DNA from 4 places in the Lysinibacillus phoenicis genome. Region 1 is predicted to be linked to each of the others. Evidence: predicted binding sites of a transcription regulator. Region 1 holds the regulator's gene; each other region holds the start of a gene.

Region 1 (4,220 bases):
TCCTTCACATTGTACTAACTGTAATAGACAATTAAAGATGATTGATTTAGTACCAGTATTGTCTTATGTGTTTTTAGGGGGGAAATGTCGAAGCTGTGGCTATACAATTTGTTGGATATACCCAGCAATAGAAATATGGACAGGTGTTTTGTTTGCCTTTGCTTATTGGCGGCTAGGTTGGGGCATAGAATTTATTGTAGCGCTTTTATTTATCTCCTTGTTCGTTATTAATATTGTTTCGGATTTAGCCTATATGCTCATCCCAGATAGGGTGCTTATATTCTTTTTACCATTCCTCGTTGTAGGTCGGGTACTATCGCCATTAACACCATGGTGGGATTGTCTTGTGGGTGCTGTCGTTGGTTTTGGCATACTATATGTTATTGCGGTTATATCGAATGGTGGCATGGGTGGAGGAGATATTAAATTATTCTTTTTAATTGGACTCGTTCTTGGCACAATCAATACACTGTTAACACTATTTCTGGCGGCAGTTATCGGTATGATTGTGGGGGTTATCATTTTGTTCAAGCGTAAGCAAGGAAGAAAAACACCCTTCCCCTTTGGTCCGTCTATCGCCTTAGCAGCGATCATTGTTTATTTTTATGGTGATTCATTAATCAATTGGTATTTAGGTTTTTGGTAATTGTCAATCTTCAAGAATACGGAGGGAAGCAAGTGAAACCGGTTATTGGCATTACAGCCTTTGTGGAGGATGATTTATCCGCTCATTTAAATGCTGCTTACAGTCAAAGTATTATTGAGGCGGGAGGAATTCCGCTTATTATTCCTTTAGGTGTTGAGGAGGATGCGGCTCAAATTTTAGCTCTTACAGATGGTTTATTGTTATCGGGTGGCTATGATGTGCATCCATTTCTATTCGGAGCAGAGCCATCACCAAAGCTAGGGAAAATTCATCCAGCGAGGGATACAGTTGAACTAGCTTTAATTGAAGCTGCTTTTATACGAAAAATGCCTATTTTCGGTATTTGTCGTGGAATCCAAATTTTAAATGTCGCATTAGGTGGTACTTTATATCAGGACATTGATAGTGACCATTTTAGTACGAAGTTGCTTAAACATGCACAGCAATCAGGTCGAGCTGTAGCTACCCATTATGTACAGATTATTGCAGATAATTTATTAGCAACTATTTTAGAACAAGAGAAAGTTGCTGTAAATTCATTTCATCATCAGGCTGTGAATGTTCTAGCAGAGAAATTAAAAGTAGCAGCGAAATCAAGCGATGGTATTATCGAAGCGGTAGTTCATGAAGATTTACCATTTTGCTTGGCAGTTCAGTGGCATCCTGAGGAAATGGCCATAGCAGGAGAAGAGAACGCTAAAAAATTATTTTCAGCATTTGTAGAGGCTAGCTTAAAGTTCAAAAAAGAAGCTTAGAAGGGCATAGAGTAAAGAATCCAATGCTAGTATGTGGATTCTTTTTTTGCGTAAAAAAGAGGATACATGCTCATAAGGAACATATAATCCTCGATACCTATTTTCGTAATTAATGCACACGACGGTAGAGACCAACAACTTGTCCTAAAATAGAAACTTGATCGACAATAATTGGCTCCATGGATGAATTTTCAGGCTGTAAACGGAAATGGTTTTTTTCTTTGAAAAAACGTTTTACAGTGGCTTCATCCTCAGCTGTCATAGCTACAACAATATCACCGTTATTGGCTGTTGCCTTTTGCTTCACAATGACTAAGTCCCCATCTAAAATTCCTGCTTCAATCATTGATTCCCCCATAATTTCAAGCATGAACAATTGATCTTCACTTGTGCCATACGTATCTGGTAGCGGGAAATACTCTTCAATGTTTTCAATAGCTGTAATAGGAGAACCGGCTGTAACCTTACCAACAAGTGGAACATGAATTACTTGTTGCTTTTGAATGGATTCTTCAGGCTCTAGAATTTCAATCGCACGTGGCTTTGTTGGATCTCGACGAATAAAGCCTTTTTGTTCTAATCGAGCTAGATGACCATGAACAGTGGAACTTGAAGCAAGTCCAACTGCTTCCCCGATTTCTCGTACTGATGGTGGATAGCCCTTAGCTCGTACCTCTTCTTTAATAAAAGCTAAAATATCCTCTTGTCTTTTTGAAACTTTTTTCATGAGTGCTCACCTCTTTTTTCTAATATCATTCTTCTTATTTGATAGTATAACAGAATGCGAACACGTATGCAAACATAGGTTCGAAAAGTGTTTGACAAAAACGTTTGTTCGCTTTATTATGAGAACATACATTCCGAACAAACATTCTAAAAAGGGGTTATGAACATGACATGGTTAAAGAAAAACACACATATTTCAATCTTGATGGGAGTTTGTCTACTATTTGCAGGATATCTTTACATTACTGATCCAGGACACGTTAGTTACGCTGAAATTCAAATCGAACACGGGGATAGCTTATGGTCGTTAGCAGAGCAATACCGTGGTAAAATGAGTACTGAAGATTGGATTAAGCTTGTGAAAACAGAAAATGAGCTAGCGGATATTAAAATTGTGGCAGGAAAATCTCTAGTCATTCCTGTAGTGAGTAATCAGGCCGATCCCATCAATACCATTGAAATTGCGAGAAACGAACAATGATCAATAATCAACTGTCGGCTGTTGTCTATTGCCGTGTAAGTACTGAAAAGGAAACACAAAGCTCGTCTTTAGAGCGCCAACAAGAAGAGTTACTGCGCTATGCAAAAGAGCAAGGTTATGAGGTGAAGGGCGTTTTTAAGGATAAGCACAGCGGCTACGATGTAGAACGTGAGGGCTTACTTGAAATGCTTGATTTCATTAAAGAAAAGGGGATTAACGCGCTTTTTGTACAAGATGAAACACGTTTAGGACGTGGAAATGCAAGGATGGCTGTGTTGCATTTGTTACAAAAATCAGCAACAGATGTTTTCTCTATGCGTGATGCAGGACCGGTGCAACTAAACGAAATGGACACGATGCTGCTTGAGATTTTAGCGATAGTAGAGGAATACCAGCGTAGAATACATAATGCTAAAATACGTAGAGGTATGCGCCGTGCTGTAGAGAATGGCTACCGTCCTGAAAATAATTTATCGAATCGAGGTAACCCGCATGGTCAGGAGCGTAAGGAACTACCTGTAGATGAAATTGTCAAGCTGCGTAAACGTGGATTTACCTTTGAAGAAATTTCTATAACGCTTAGAGGGTTAGGTTTTGAAGTTAGTAAAGCGACTGTCCATCGCAGATTTCAAGAACATCAAGAAAGATTAGCAGGAAAATGATATAGCCTGCTAATCTTTTTTTATCTTCTGTACTTCGCTATTAATAGGAAGATAAGCTTTCTATGCTTACGTTAGTAGGTAGTTTAAAAGGGTGTTCTTTATTAATTCGATCATAAAACATAATGCCGTTTAGATGGTCGATTTCATGTTGGACAACAATTGCACCATAGCCCTGTAACTGCACGATGATTTCTTGTCCATTAATGTTATAACCTTTAACCTTAATACGTTCATATCTTGGCACAAAACCATGGACTGGTCGATTAACAGATAAACACCCTTCTCCCTCTGGTAAATAAATCATATTTACAGAATGACTGATTATTTTAGGGTTGATCAACATCATTTCATAGTCATCAAAAAATATAGCAAACATTCGTTTATCTACGCCAATTTGGTTAGCTGATAGTCCACTTCCAGGTCGAAGCTTATATTTTTTTGCTAGATTTGGATCTTGGCTATTTTTTAAATATTGCAGCATTGATAATAATGTATGTTGGTCTTCTTTTGTCACAGGGATTGTCACTTCTTGTGTTTGTTTTCGTAATAATACGGAGTCCTCTTTTACGAAATCTTTCATAGTAATCATATAATTAGGATGAAATCTATTCATAGATAAACACCTCATCAATACGACTATTGAGGACTTTAGCAATTTTAAAAGCTAACTCAAGCGTCGGATCGTACTTATCATTTTCAATACAATTGATTGTTTGTCTGACAACCCCGCATTCCTTAGCAAGAGCAGCTTGTGTTATTCCTAATCTTTTTCTCAAAACTTTGATAATATTCTTCAGATTTACCCCTCCATTTTTGTCCGAAGTATTAGACATTATTATAGCGAAAATCTTCAAGAGATGTCCAAGGAATTAGACATGTGGAGTGTTTTATTTTTCATACCAGTTGGCATTAAAATTTAGATTTAGCGCTTTCCCTAAATTAATACCGAA
Region 2 (4,220 bases), 2.7 Mb from region 1:
CCCTAAAAAGGAGGTACAACGACCGATGCCACCGCCACCGCCGATTGTACCACCACCACCAGCTCCTATGCCAATGCCAGAACCACAAATGATTCCAATACCTATACCAATGCCAATGCCAATGCAGATGCCCCAACAACCGATGTGGGTACCGCAGCCTGTGGAAATGAATTGGCACCAACAAGTGGTAATGCCACAAGTAGAACAAACTGTTACTCCGCCACCAGTACAAATACAGCCACCACCGCCGCCAGCACCTACACCACCACCACCACCAGTAGCAAAACCAAAGCCAATGCCCGTGCCACAACCAGCACCACAGCCACCAATGCATATCATGCCACAAATGCCTGTTGTACCACATTGCTCAAGTTGTCACCAGCCGATTTATCATCATCAAATGTGGTGGCCAATGCAGATGCAGCCACAGGTAGAGCATTATGCGATGCCACAGCCACCGATGTCCTATGATATGCCAGATCATAAGGTTGGGGGGATGGAAGACTTTTTAGAATCTACGTCACCGTTTTTCCCTACTCATAATGAGCAAATGAAACCACAATTTGATATGATGCCTAATATGAATATGGGGATGCCTGATATGAATATAGGCCAATCTTGTGGTTGTGGTAGCCAACCAATGCCGATGCCAATGCCAATGCCAGACATGAATATGGGTCAATCTTGTGGCTGTGGTACAAAACCAATGCCAATGCCAGACTGTGGTTGTCATAACCAACCAATGATGATGCCTAATTGGCAAATGGATCCTTGCCAATGTCAACCGCCGTGCCCATCAGGAGCAGGACCATGGATGTCACCGCACTATTTCCCAGGCGGGATGACGCCTTATCGATGGTGAAAAAGCGTATATAGTAGAAGAGGTAAAGCCAAATATTTGGAAATATAAGTATCAATCGAATAATTATTTTGTTAAACGAGCAAAGCAAGTGGAAATTGCGGAGAAGGTGAGAGCTATTCATCGCCAGTTAGGAAGATTGGAGCCTTCTCTCATTTTACCAATAGTCCAAAGCGATGATGAGCAATTAATTGTGCAAGTTTGGCAAGAGGGAAGTCATGGCGCTAACTTTGCACATAAAAAGGATCGTAAGGAATCTCTTAAATTATTAATTGCTTTACATGATACACATAAAAAAATTGCTTGGCAGCGAGTGCCAGGCTTGCATACCTACTCACAACTTTTAAAGTGGCAAATGCGTCATATGCGTTTTAAAAGTAGAAGAAATGAGTTTCGAGCATTTCTAACAAAAGAAGAAATAGATCAAATTTTGCACTACAGCGATAAATCGCTACAATTGATTGCACTAGAGGATGTACCAGAAAAAGACATCACACTCTTACATGGGGATGTTGTCCATCATAATTTTTTATGGTGCTCTGATGGACAATTGCGTTTAATTGATTTTGATTTAGCACATCTTGGAGAAGCGGATGATGAATATATTTTATGGTTGCATCGGGTATTACCAGCTGTCGATTATGACCTTGCAAAGGTTTTTGCTGAATTACCGGAGCTGAAGCGATTGGATAAAAGAAAGCTCCATCGTTTGAAATATCCGAATGAATTATTACGTGAATGGCTTTTTGCAGTGGATTTACCATTAGAGCAACAGCTAGTATTTTTAGATTATTTAGTGCCATTTACAAAACGAGCCCTCACCTATTGGCCAAAACTGTGGTACGATATTGATAGATTTGTCAAGAAATGACCGTCATTTGGCGGTCATTTTTGTCTGAGAGCAACGCTTTTCATACTACTTTTTGTCGAGCATTCGTTCGCTATATGCTATAATCGAAGACGATGATTGTGAGGGATTATGGATGTATGATTATTTAAAAGGACAAATTACTCGTATTACACCAGAATATATTGTACTTGAACAACAGGGTATTGGCTGGCAACTTAATACCCCTAACCCGTTTGCGTTTCGAGCATCTGCTCTTGAACAACAGATATACGTTCATTTGCATGTTCGAGAAGATGCACAGGTTTTATATGGTTTCCCTAATCTAGATCAACGAGAACTGTTTAGAAAGCTAATTTTAGTATCTGGTATAGGACCAAAGGGGGCTCTAGCTATTCTAGCTACAGGCAACCCGCAACAGGTTATTAGTGCGATTGAACGGGAAGACGAGGCGTTTTTAGTAAAGTTCCCTGGAGTAGGGAAGAAAACAGCTCGTCAAATGATACTAGATTTAAAAGGTAAGCTAGGCTCTCTATTAGATACAATAGAGTTACCTAGTACAGAAGATGAGCTACCGTTATTTGGTGTCAATCCTTATAAACATGAACTAGAAGAAGCCATACTTGCCTTAATGGCACTTGGTTATTCTGAAAAGGAGCTCGAAAAAATTCGACCACAGCTTGAGGATAATGACAAGCTTGAGACGACAGATGCCTTTATGAAACAAGCACTGCAACTACTGTTAAAATTAAAATAAGAAAAGGAGGGAAGGTACATGTCTGAACGTATGATGGCAAGTGAGGCAGGAAGCTATGATGAGCAATTTGAATTATCTTTACGCCCACAAAGACTAGCACAGTATATTGGGCAGCATAAAGTAAAGGAAAATTTACAAATATTCATTGAAGCAGCAAAGCTTCGCCAAGAAAGTTTAGATCATGTGCTGTTATATGGGCCTCCAGGACTCGGGAAAACGACATTAGCTGCTGTTATCGCGAATGAGATGAATGTCAATGTCCGTATGACAAGTGGACCAGCGATTGAGCGTCCAGGAGATTTAGCAGCTATTTTAAGTTCACTAGAGCCTGGGGACGTTTTATTTATTGATGAAATTCATCGACTCCCCCGTGCCATTGAAGAAGTGTTATATCCAGCAATGGAGGACTTCTGTTTAGATATTGTGGTTGGGAAAGGTCCAGAAGCACGTTCAGTTCGACTTGATTTACCTCCCTTTACCCTTGTAGGTGCTACAACAAGAGCTGGCGCCTTATCTGCCCCTCTAAGAGACCGTTTTGGAGTTTTACTACGATTAGAATATTACGATGATCGTTCTCTTGCAGAAATTGTGGTGCGCAGTGCTCATTTATTTGAAGTGGAAATTGAGCAAGTAGCGGCAATGGAAATGGCGAGGCGTTCACGTGGAACCCCCCGAATAGCCAATCGTCTATTGAAACGAGTGCGAGATTATGCACAAGTGCTTGGAGATGGTATGATAACGGAGGGACTTGCACAGCAAGCGCTAGAACTGTTACAAGTCGATCCTAGGGGTCTTGATCATATTGATCATAAACTTGTCACGAACATGATTGAGCGCTTCCGAGGAGGTCCAGTGGGCTTAGATACACTTGCTGCATCAATTGGTGAGGAAAGGGTTACGATAGAGGATGTATATGAGCCCTATTTGATGCAAATTGGCCTAATTCAGCGTACACCACGTGGAAGAGTAGCCACACATTTAGCTTACGAACATTTTGGATATGAATATCCCCAACAAACATAATAGAAGGAAGTTTTTTTCATGCGTGTAGAAGATTTTGATTTTGAATTACCAGAGGAGCTCATTGCCCAAACACCATTAGCCGATCGTACAGCAAGTCGATTAATGGTCGTAACACCTGGTTCCAATAAAGTAGAGCACCACCATTTTGCTCATATTTTAGATGAGCTACATGCAGGAGACTGTCTTGTATTAAATGATACAAGAGTCTTACCTGCTCGCTTAATGGGCGTCAAAGAAGAAACAGGTGCACATATAGAAGTATTGCTATTGAAACAATTAGCTGGTACAGATGAGTGGGAAACACTTGTAAAACCAGCGAAGCGTGTAAAGGTAGGGACAACTATCACATTTGGAGATGGTTTATTGTCAGCGACTTGTACGGGTGAGCTTGAACATGGCGGACGTACATTTGAATTTCATTACGATGGAATCTTTTATGAAATATTAGAACAGCTTGGTGAGATGCCGTTGCCTCCATATATTCGTGAAAAACTAGGGGACAAGGATCGTTACCAAACAGTTTATGCCAAAGAACGTGGCTCAGCTGCAGCGCCTACAGCAGGACTGCATTGGACAGAGCAATTATTAGAGCAAGTGAAAGCTAAAGGTGTAGAAGTAGTCTTTATCACATTACATGTAGGACTTGGTACTTTCCGTCCAGTGAGTGTAGATTCAATTGAAAACCATGAAATGCATGCTGAATTTTATAGTGTTACCGAACAAGCAGCAGACAC
Region 3 (4,220 bases), 120 kb from region 1:
CAGTACGAAATTTGTGAGTTTCATCTTTGGCTTCAAGTAGTGCTTCTTTCTTCATTGCCTCCGCTTCTCGTTTTCCTTCTTCAACGATTGTTTCAGCAACATGTTTAGCACCAGTGATTTTTGAGTCATTCACTTTTTTCATGTAGATATAGCTAACAGCGGCACCAACGATGAGTCCAAGCAAAGCGGAGATGATAGTAATTCCATCCATATGAACACCTCCTCTTGCTATTTGGGTATTACTGTTTCAGTCGGCGCATACATCTATCGCGCCTTGGCGAAATTGCGCCAGATTTTGATTGAATTTACACAAAATCCGTTCTATTAGCCAAAGGCTCTAGCTTCATTTAGTAGGTGTTTAGACATCTATATGAAAGGGAAAATCTCAACAATATTCTAAATGTGTGATGTCCATTTCACTAGAAAACACTAGGTAAATGAAGATAAAATGTACTGCCTATTTAAAGTCATAATTCAGAAATTATACATATTTAATTGTATAGCTAGCCTTAAGCTCTGTCAAGGATAGTCGGTCGTCTGTTCGCCCTTCAGCCAAAAAAAGTAAGTCCTATCCATTCGGTTATTTTTCACCCTATTACTTTTACACTAGAAAAAATTTCATCTTAAATACAATTAATATAAAAACAGTACATAAGAAATAACACCTTGAGATAGACGGCATTACTCTTATTATGGGTAAAAGTTTAAGAATATAGACAAAAAAAAGCATTGTTCCCTCAAAAAATGGGAACAATGCAATCGTTTATTATTCTTCTTCAAGAAGTAACATCAATTCTTCATCCATCTCTTCTTCATCATGAGCAGCAATTGTGTAAGAAGAAGCTGCAATACCATAAGAAGCTCGAATTTTATTTGCGATGTCTTCCATAACAGCAACATTTTCTTTTAAATATTGTTTAGCATTTTCTCGACCTTGACCTAGACGTTCATCACCATATGCATACCAAGAACCACTTTTTTGGACAATATCTAATTCTACACCTAAATCAACTGTTTCGCCTTCTTTAGAAATACCTTCACCATACATAATATCCACTTCAGCAGTACGGAAAGGCGGCGCTACTTTATTTTTAACAATTTTAATTTTTGTACGGTTACCAACAATATCATTACCTTGTTTAATAGCTTCTGCTCGACGCACTTCTAAACGGACAGAGCTATAGAATTTAAGAGCTCGTCCACCTGGTGTTGTTTCAGGGTTTCCGAACATGACACCAATTTTTTCACGAACTTGGTTAATGAAAATAGCAATCGTTTTTGATTTATTAATCGCACCTGAAAGTTTACGTAATGCCTGAGACATTAAACGTGCTTGTAGGCCGACATGAGAATCACCCATATCCCCTTCAATTTCAGCTTTTGGTACTAAAGCAGCAACGGAGTCAATAACGATAATATCAATAGCACCACTACGCACTAATGCTTCTGCAATTTCAAGTGCTTGCTCCCCTGTATCTGGCTGTGAAAGTAATAGCTCGTCAATATCGACGCCTAATTTTTGCGCATAAACTGGATCTAATGCATGCTCTGCATCGATAAATGCAGCTTGTCCACCTTTTGCTTGAACTTCCGCAATGGCATGAAGCGCAACCGTTGTTTTACCAGATGATTCTGGGCCGTATACTTCAATAATACGTCCACGTGGATATCCGCCTACTCCTAATGCTGCATCAAGTGCTAACGAACCACTTGAAGATGTCGCAATTTCTAAATCGGTTTTTTCGCCGAGTTTCATGATAGAACCTTTACCAAAATTCTTTTCAATTTGCTTTAGAGCCTGTTCTAAGGCTGCTTTACGATCACTCATTCATTTTCCTCCTTCGAAAACTGTTCACTGTTTTTGTCTATCTCTACTATACTTGTTTTTGAGAAAACACGCAAGAAAAAAGCGAACATTTATTCGACTTTTCTTCAAAATAAAAATTTGGATAGTTTTCCTCTACCCAAATTCCTATTTTTTACTCTATCTATATCGTTTTGTATATCCACGCTCTTCTAATAACTGCATTAAATAATGGCATGTAAATTTCACTGCACGAAGTCGATTCGTATTGCGCATGCCAGATAAATGAAGTAAATATGTAAGTGGCTCCTCATCCTCAATGGCAATACCTATCCAAACCGTACCTACAGGTTGGTGATCATGCGCAGTAGGGCCTGCTTCGCCCGTAAGACCAATGCCAATATTCGTTGAAAACTTTTCACGTACAGCACTGGCCATTGCCGCTGCACACTCGCTGCTGACAACACCATGTGTATCAATTAATTCTTGTGAAATACCAAGCTGTTTTACTTTCGCATCTGCTGCATACGTAACAATGCCTCCGATAAGTGCATTGCCTACTCCGGGAATTTCAGCAAGTTCAGATTGAAATAACCCAGCGGTTAAACTTTCTGCAGCTGCAATTGTTAGCTTATTATCAAGTAACATTTCAACTGTTTTAGATGCAAGTGAATCATCATCTACACCATATTGATACTCTCCAACTAGTGCCTGTATCTCTGCAACTTTTGCAGCAATTAACTGTTGAGCTTGTTGCTCTGTTGCTGCTTTAGCTGTCACGCGCAATGTTACCTCTCCATCAGAAGCAAGTGGAGCAACCGTTGGATTTGTTTGTGCATCTAATATACTTTGAACACGTACTTCGAGCTCGGCCTCACCAATGCCATAAAAACGCATGACATGAGATGCAATGATCCCTCCATCATTCAGCATCGCTGCTAGCTTAGGTTTGGCCTCAAATTGAAACATTGGTTCTAGCTCTTTTGGAGGTCCTGGAAGTAAAATATAGGTACGATCATTCTTTGTTAAAATCATACCAGGAGCCATGCCATGGTGATTGGCTAGCACTTCACTACCAGCTAAAATTAATGCCTGTTTACGATTATTCTCCGTCATTGGACGTCCTCGTTTGGCAAAAAATTGCTCAATATACGTTAATGCCACTTCGTCAAATTCAAGAGAAACACCGAGGTGACGTGCAATCGTTTCCTTCGTTAAATCATCCTTCGTAGGTCCAAGCCCTCCCGAAAAAATAATGAGATCAGCACGAGACTCCGCCACTTCAATAGCTTGTTCTAACCGTTGCGCATTATCTCCAACTACTGTGTGATAAAAAACGTTTATACCAAGCTCTGATAACTGACTTGAGATAAATCTCGCATTTGTATTCGTAATTTGACCTAATAATAACTCAGAGCCAACAGCAAGAATTTCAGCATTCATGATTCACAAGACCTTTCTTATTTAGACTCAAGTAAAACACGTCTGTTTAGATAGAAATAATCCCACCCAGACCAAAGCGTAAAGAACAATGCAATATAAAGCATGATCATATCAAATGGAATACCAATTAGTGTAAAGATTGTATTGTGTAAAAGAGCAGCAGCAATCGCTACAATTTGTGCCCAAGTTTTTATTTTACCGAGCTGATTAGCAGCTACAACTTCTCCTCCACCTGCCAAAATTAGACGTAAGCCAGTTACTGCAAATTCACGGCTAATAATAATGATAATGATCCAGGCAGGCGCCATATCAAGTTCTACCATTAAAATAAAGGCTGCTGAGACAAGTAATTTGTCAGCTAAGGGATCTAAAAATTTCCCAAACGTTGTCACAAGATTATACTTACGTGCATAATAACCATCCACCCAATCAGTTGTTGAAGCAAAGATAAAAATAAGTGCACCTATAAAATGATGGATTGGCATCTCTGCACCAAATAGTGTCAATGTTCCCCAGCCGAAATCAAACATCATAACAATGACAAAGAATGGAATAAGCAAGATTCGAGAGATGGTAATTTTATTTGGAATATTCATTTTTCTAACACCTTTCATGATGAAAGAAAGTAGCCATCAGATGATGACTACTGTTCTTTATTGAAATTGATGACGATATTTTGCGTTACAATTTGTTGTGCATACGTTAGAGGTTCGTCATTAATATAGATTTTAGCCTGTGTTGAATTACCAAGACGGATACGTACATAATTTTGCGCTGTAGCGTCATATTCAATTACTTCACCAGCATTATAGACACGTGTATCTGTTAATAATTCTTGTTGTTGTTGGTCACGAATACCAACAAAAGTAGGACCTGATACTTCGACTTTAATTTTCATAGTCTTTGTACCTGTTAACGTATAAGAAGTTGTCGCTCCATCTGTCTCAATAGTACCCGCAGAAATTGTTTGTTT
Region 4 (4,220 bases), 560 kb from region 1:
GCTTTTTGCCTTTTGTAGCCTTCGTAACATAAGATTCTTCTTCTTCCGCTACTTGTGTTGCACGAATCACATCAGGAATTTTCTTAATAATCGTTTGAGGCGTTATACCATGCTCCTCGTTATAAGCCATTTGCAATGCTCGACGACGTTTCGTTTCATCAATCGCCTTTTTCATTGAGTCTGTCATATTGTCCGCGTACATGATGACATGACCATTCGCATTACGTGCAGCACGACCAATTGTTTGAATCAATGAACGTTCTGAACGTAAAAATCCTTCTTTATCAGCATCTAAAATTGCTACAAGTGATACCTCTGGAATATCAAGTCCTTCACGCAATAAATTAATACCAATTAAGACATCATACGTCCCTTTACGTAGCTCACGGATAATCTCAATACGTTCTAGTGTCTTAATTTCAGAATGCAAGTATTCAACCTTTAAGCCCATTTCCTTCAAATAGGCGGTTAAATCCTCAGACATTTTCTTCGTTAACGTTGTCACTAAAACTCGCTCATCTCGCGCAATTCGATCTTGAATCTCATCGATCAAATTATCGATTTGTCCTTCGATAGGACGAACATCAATTACTGGATCTAATAATCCAGTAGGACGGATAATTTGCTCGACCATTTCTGGAGTGTGCTCCAGCTCATAAGGTCCTGGTGTTGCTGATACATAAATAGCTTGATGCACTCGATTTTCATATTCTTCAAAACGCAATGGACGGTTATCAAGAGCAGATGGCAAACGGAAGCCATGTTCTACTAGCACTCCTTTACGAGCTTGGTCACCATTGTACATTCCACGAACCTGTGGAAGCGTAACGTGACTTTCATCGACTACAAGTAAAAAATCTTCAGGGAAATAATCAAGCAACGTATATGGAGTGGCACCTGCTTCACGCAAAGTTAAGTGACGTGAATAGTTCTCAATCCCAGAGCAAAAGCCCATTTCGCGCATCATTTCTAAATCATAGCGTGTACGTTGCTCTAGACGTTGCGCCTCAAGTAGCTTATCCTCAGCGCGTAACAACGCAAGACGTTCCTCTAATTCTTTTTCAATATTTTCAATGGCTTTTCTCATTTTTTCTTCACGTGTAACGAAGTGGGAGGCAGGGAAGATAGCTACATGATCTCGATCCGATATAATTTCTCCCGTTAAGGCATCTACCTCACGAATACGATCAATTTCATCACCAAAAAACTCCACACGAATACAATGCTCGTCACGTGATGCTGGGAAAATTTCCACTACATCTCCACGTACCCGAAATGTTCCGCGTGTAAAACTAACATCATTACGCTCATATTGAACATCTACAAGTTTGCGCAGTAGCTGATTCCGCTCAATTTCCATGCCTGTGCGAATCGATACAACCATTTCTCGATATTCTTCAGGAGACCCCAAACCATAAATACAGGACACAGATGCAATAATGATGACATCATCACGCTCAAATAATGCAGAAGTAGCAGAGTGACGTAGCTTATCAATTTCATCGTTAATGCTAGAATCTTTCTCTATATAGGTATCTGTCTGCGGTACATAGGCTTCTGGTTGATAGTAATCATAATAGCTGACAAAATATTCAACCGCGTTATTTGGGAAGAATTCTTTAAACTCACTATATAGCTGACCAGCTAGTGTTTTATTATGCGCCATAATAAGTGTTGGTTTCTTAACCTGCTGGATGACATTCGAAATGGTAAACGTTTTACCTGTTCCCGTAGCCCCTAACAATGTCTGATGACGCTTACCTGCCTTCACACCCTCCACTAATTCCGCAATTGCCTGTGGCTGATCCCCACTAGGCTGATATGGCGCTTGTAAATCAAATGTTTGCACACATGTCCCCGCCCTTTCCTTCCAATTTGTACATATATTTTAGCATAGCAGTATTAAAATATCGAACATTTAACGAACGAATGTTTGTAAAAAATTTTTTCATCTCGTAAACTTGTAAAAAAAACCGTGAAGCCATTAATACTTGTTACCCTCATAATAGCCGCTTCATCAGGTTTTCAAGCTTTTTCTATTCATTAGATTTTAATTTTAGAGTGGTAGTCACTATCTTTTGGGATGACGTTAGTCTTTTCGGGGAGCTGATTGTCTTCTTTTATGGGGGACACGCATTTTTGGAGCGGGGACGCTTCTATTATGAGCAAGGGGCTTGCACTTTTGGAGTGAGTCTCCTCTTTTTATGAGCGGAGGCATTCACTTTTGGAGCGCCTCTTCTCCCTTTATGAGCGGAGTCACTCACTTTTGGAGCGGTTCTACTCCTTTTATGAGCGGGTTCATTCACTTTTGGAGCGGCTCTTCTCCTTTTATGAGCGGAGTCATACATTTTTGGAGCGGCTCTTCTCCTTTTATGAGCGGAATCCTACACTTTCGGAGCGGTTCTCCTCCACTTATGAGCGGAGGACTATACTTTTGGAGCGGCTTTCCCCTTTATGAGCGGAGTCACTCTCTTTTGGAGCGGTTATCTTCTCTTTATGAGCGGAGGCATTCACTTTTGGAGCGGTTCTTCTCCTTTTATGAGCGGGTTCACTCACATTTGGAGCGGGTCTCCTCCTTTTATGAGCGGGGACATTCACTTTTGGAGCGGCTCTCTTCCTATTATGAGCGGAGGACTACACTTTTGGAGCGCTCTTCTTATTTTACGAGCAAAGTCACTAATCCCCGAGTAGGTTTTCTATATTCTCCCTCAAATCACTTCCCCCTCTTTCAAACAAAAACCTATCATCAATAAACTCACCAACTATCACTCCAATAAAAAATCCCGCTCTCCAATAGATCTGAGAGCGGGTTCGTCCATATGATTATTCTTCTGTTTGCTGCAAGGAATTTAGTTCGGCTGCGTATTGATAAAATGCGTGTTCATCCTTTTCATCGAGTGCTCTATCAATCAGAACCATGAGCTGCTCTTGACGATGCATACGCTGGATACGATTTAAAAATAGATCTAAATAAATCTCGTTTAATAATTTCTCTGCCTCATCAACTTTTTTTGACTGACCAACGGCTTTTAGAAAATCGGTATACGAATAATATTTATCCAACGATCTCACCTCGATCCTTTTCTAAATTATATGAAAATTGAAACTAAAATGCAATGCTTACGAATCGAAAATAACTTGGATTCGCTATTAATCTCTTGAGATTTAAAGCAAATTCTCTAAGCATTTCATTCTTTTCTGAGTGCCCTTTAGCTATTTCCTCTATTTCAATAAATCCATTTTCTGTTCTACACTACCGTTAACAATAGAAAAAGGAGGCATTTCCCATATGACTGGCAATTTTGTAAATGGTTACTTAATTTCATTTAATACTTACATGCTACAACCTATTCAGCACGAAACAAAAATTTTCACCCATGTGATTGACAAACATAATGAACTAATTGTTACACGCAAACCAATGCACGTGCTTCGCAAATCTTGTATCTCTTTAGGCACAACCTATGAAGCGGCAAAACAATCGGCTAAACGTTTCTTTGGCAATCAACATAAGCTACCAATCGTCGTGGCCTTTGATTATGGGTATCCCTGTATATTTCTACCAACCTATTCACCGAATTCCATTCACAATATATGGATTGGATTACATGCAATTATTAATATCACACCTAGTCAATCGGGGTGTATCGTTACATTAAAAAATGAGAAACAAATTGAGTTACCTATTCAGTATGCTTCTATTAGTAAACAGTTTGTGAACGCATCCATGCTCTATAAATACTACATGAATGAACGAAAACAACTTAACCAAGATGCACCCTATCATCCACCCTTTTAAATAGAAAATCCCCCAAGAGCACCTCACTCTTGGGGGATATGTTTATTAATTAATTTTAGATCGTAAAAAGGCATTAATAAATGGATCTAAATCGCCATCCATTACTGCACCGACATTACCTGTCTCTTCATTCGTACGATGGTCCTTCACCATAGAGTATGGATGGAACACATAAGAACGAATTTGTGAGCCCCAGCCGATTTCCTTTTGCTCACCACGTATTTCATCTAGCTGAGCCTGCTGCTTATCAAGCTCTAATTGATATAATTTACCCTTTAACATAGTCATCGCTTTTTCACGGTTTTTAATCTGTGAACGTTCTGCTTGACATTGTACAACGGTACCAGTCGGGATATGTGTAATACGAACTGCTGAATCCGTCGTATTAATATGCTGACCACCTGCACCTGTTGCACGGTAC

Evidence for each region. Region 1 encodes LexA, which represses DNA repair genes until DNA is damaged. Its sites were predicted from a motif close to CGAACATATGTTCG; they were not measured.
Region 2: ruvA (Holliday junction branch migration protein RuvA) is a predicted target of LexA. The motif match lies at 1,787-1,800, and genes of this name have one in related genera.
Region 3: recA (recombinase RecA) is a predicted target of LexA. The motif match lies at 1,911-1,924, and genes of this name have one in related genera.
Region 4: uvrB (excinuclease ABC subunit UvrB) is a predicted target of LexA. The motif match lies at 1,923-1,936, and genes of this name have one in related genera.

The regions. Positions count from the first base shown of each region.
Region 1 covers NZ_JBDFMP010000002.1:1,570,346-1,574,565, reverse strand. The annotation lists gene ABC382_RS09575 (prepilin peptidase) at 1-646, shown strand, start outside; gene ABC382_RS09570 (gamma-glutamyl-gamma-aminobutyrate hydrolase family protein) at 679-1,401, shown strand; gene lexA (transcriptional repressor LexA) at 1,511-2,128, opposite strand; gene yneA (cell division suppressor protein YneA) at 2,294-2,608, shown strand; gene ABC382_RS09555 (YneB family resolvase-like protein) at 2,605-3,270, shown strand; gene def (peptide deformylase) at 3,311-3,883, opposite strand; gene ABC382_RS09545 (helix-turn-helix transcriptional regulator) at 3,876-4,067, opposite strand; gene ABC382_RS09540 (DJ-1/PfpI family protein) at 4,158-4,220, opposite strand, start outside.
Region 2 covers NZ_JBDFMP010000002.1:4,264,667-4,268,886, forward strand. The annotation lists gene ABC382_RS22905 (LysM peptidoglycan-binding domain-containing protein) at 1-862, shown strand, start outside; gene ABC382_RS22910 (aminoglycoside phosphotransferase family protein) at 897-1,730, shown strand; gene ruvA (Holliday junction branch migration protein RuvA) at 1,843-2,463, shown strand; gene ruvB (Holliday junction branch migration DNA helicase RuvB) at 2,482-3,486, shown strand; gene queA (tRNA preQ1(34) S-adenosylmethionine ribosyltransferase-isomerase QueA) at 3,505-4,220, shown strand, end outside.
Region 3 covers NZ_JBDFMP010000002.1:1,688,168-1,692,387, forward strand. The annotation lists gene rny (ribonuclease Y) at 1-211, opposite strand, end outside; gene recA (recombinase RecA) at 767-1,828, opposite strand; gene ABC382_RS10135 (competence/damage-inducible protein A) at 1,985-3,247, opposite strand; gene pgsA (CDP-diacylglycerol--glycerol-3-phosphate 3-phosphatidyltransferase) at 3,265-3,843, opposite strand; gene ABC382_RS10145 (helix-turn-helix domain-containing protein) at 3,891-4,220, opposite strand, start outside.
Region 4 covers NZ_JBDFMP010000002.1:2,133,077-2,137,296, forward strand. The annotation lists gene uvrB (excinuclease ABC subunit UvrB) at 1-1,849, opposite strand, end outside; gene ABC382_RS12235 (IDEAL domain-containing protein) at 2,824-3,063, opposite strand; gene ABC382_RS12240 (competence protein ComK) at 3,290-3,799, shown strand; one part of gene prfB (peptide chain release factor 2) at 3,845-4,220, opposite strand, start outside.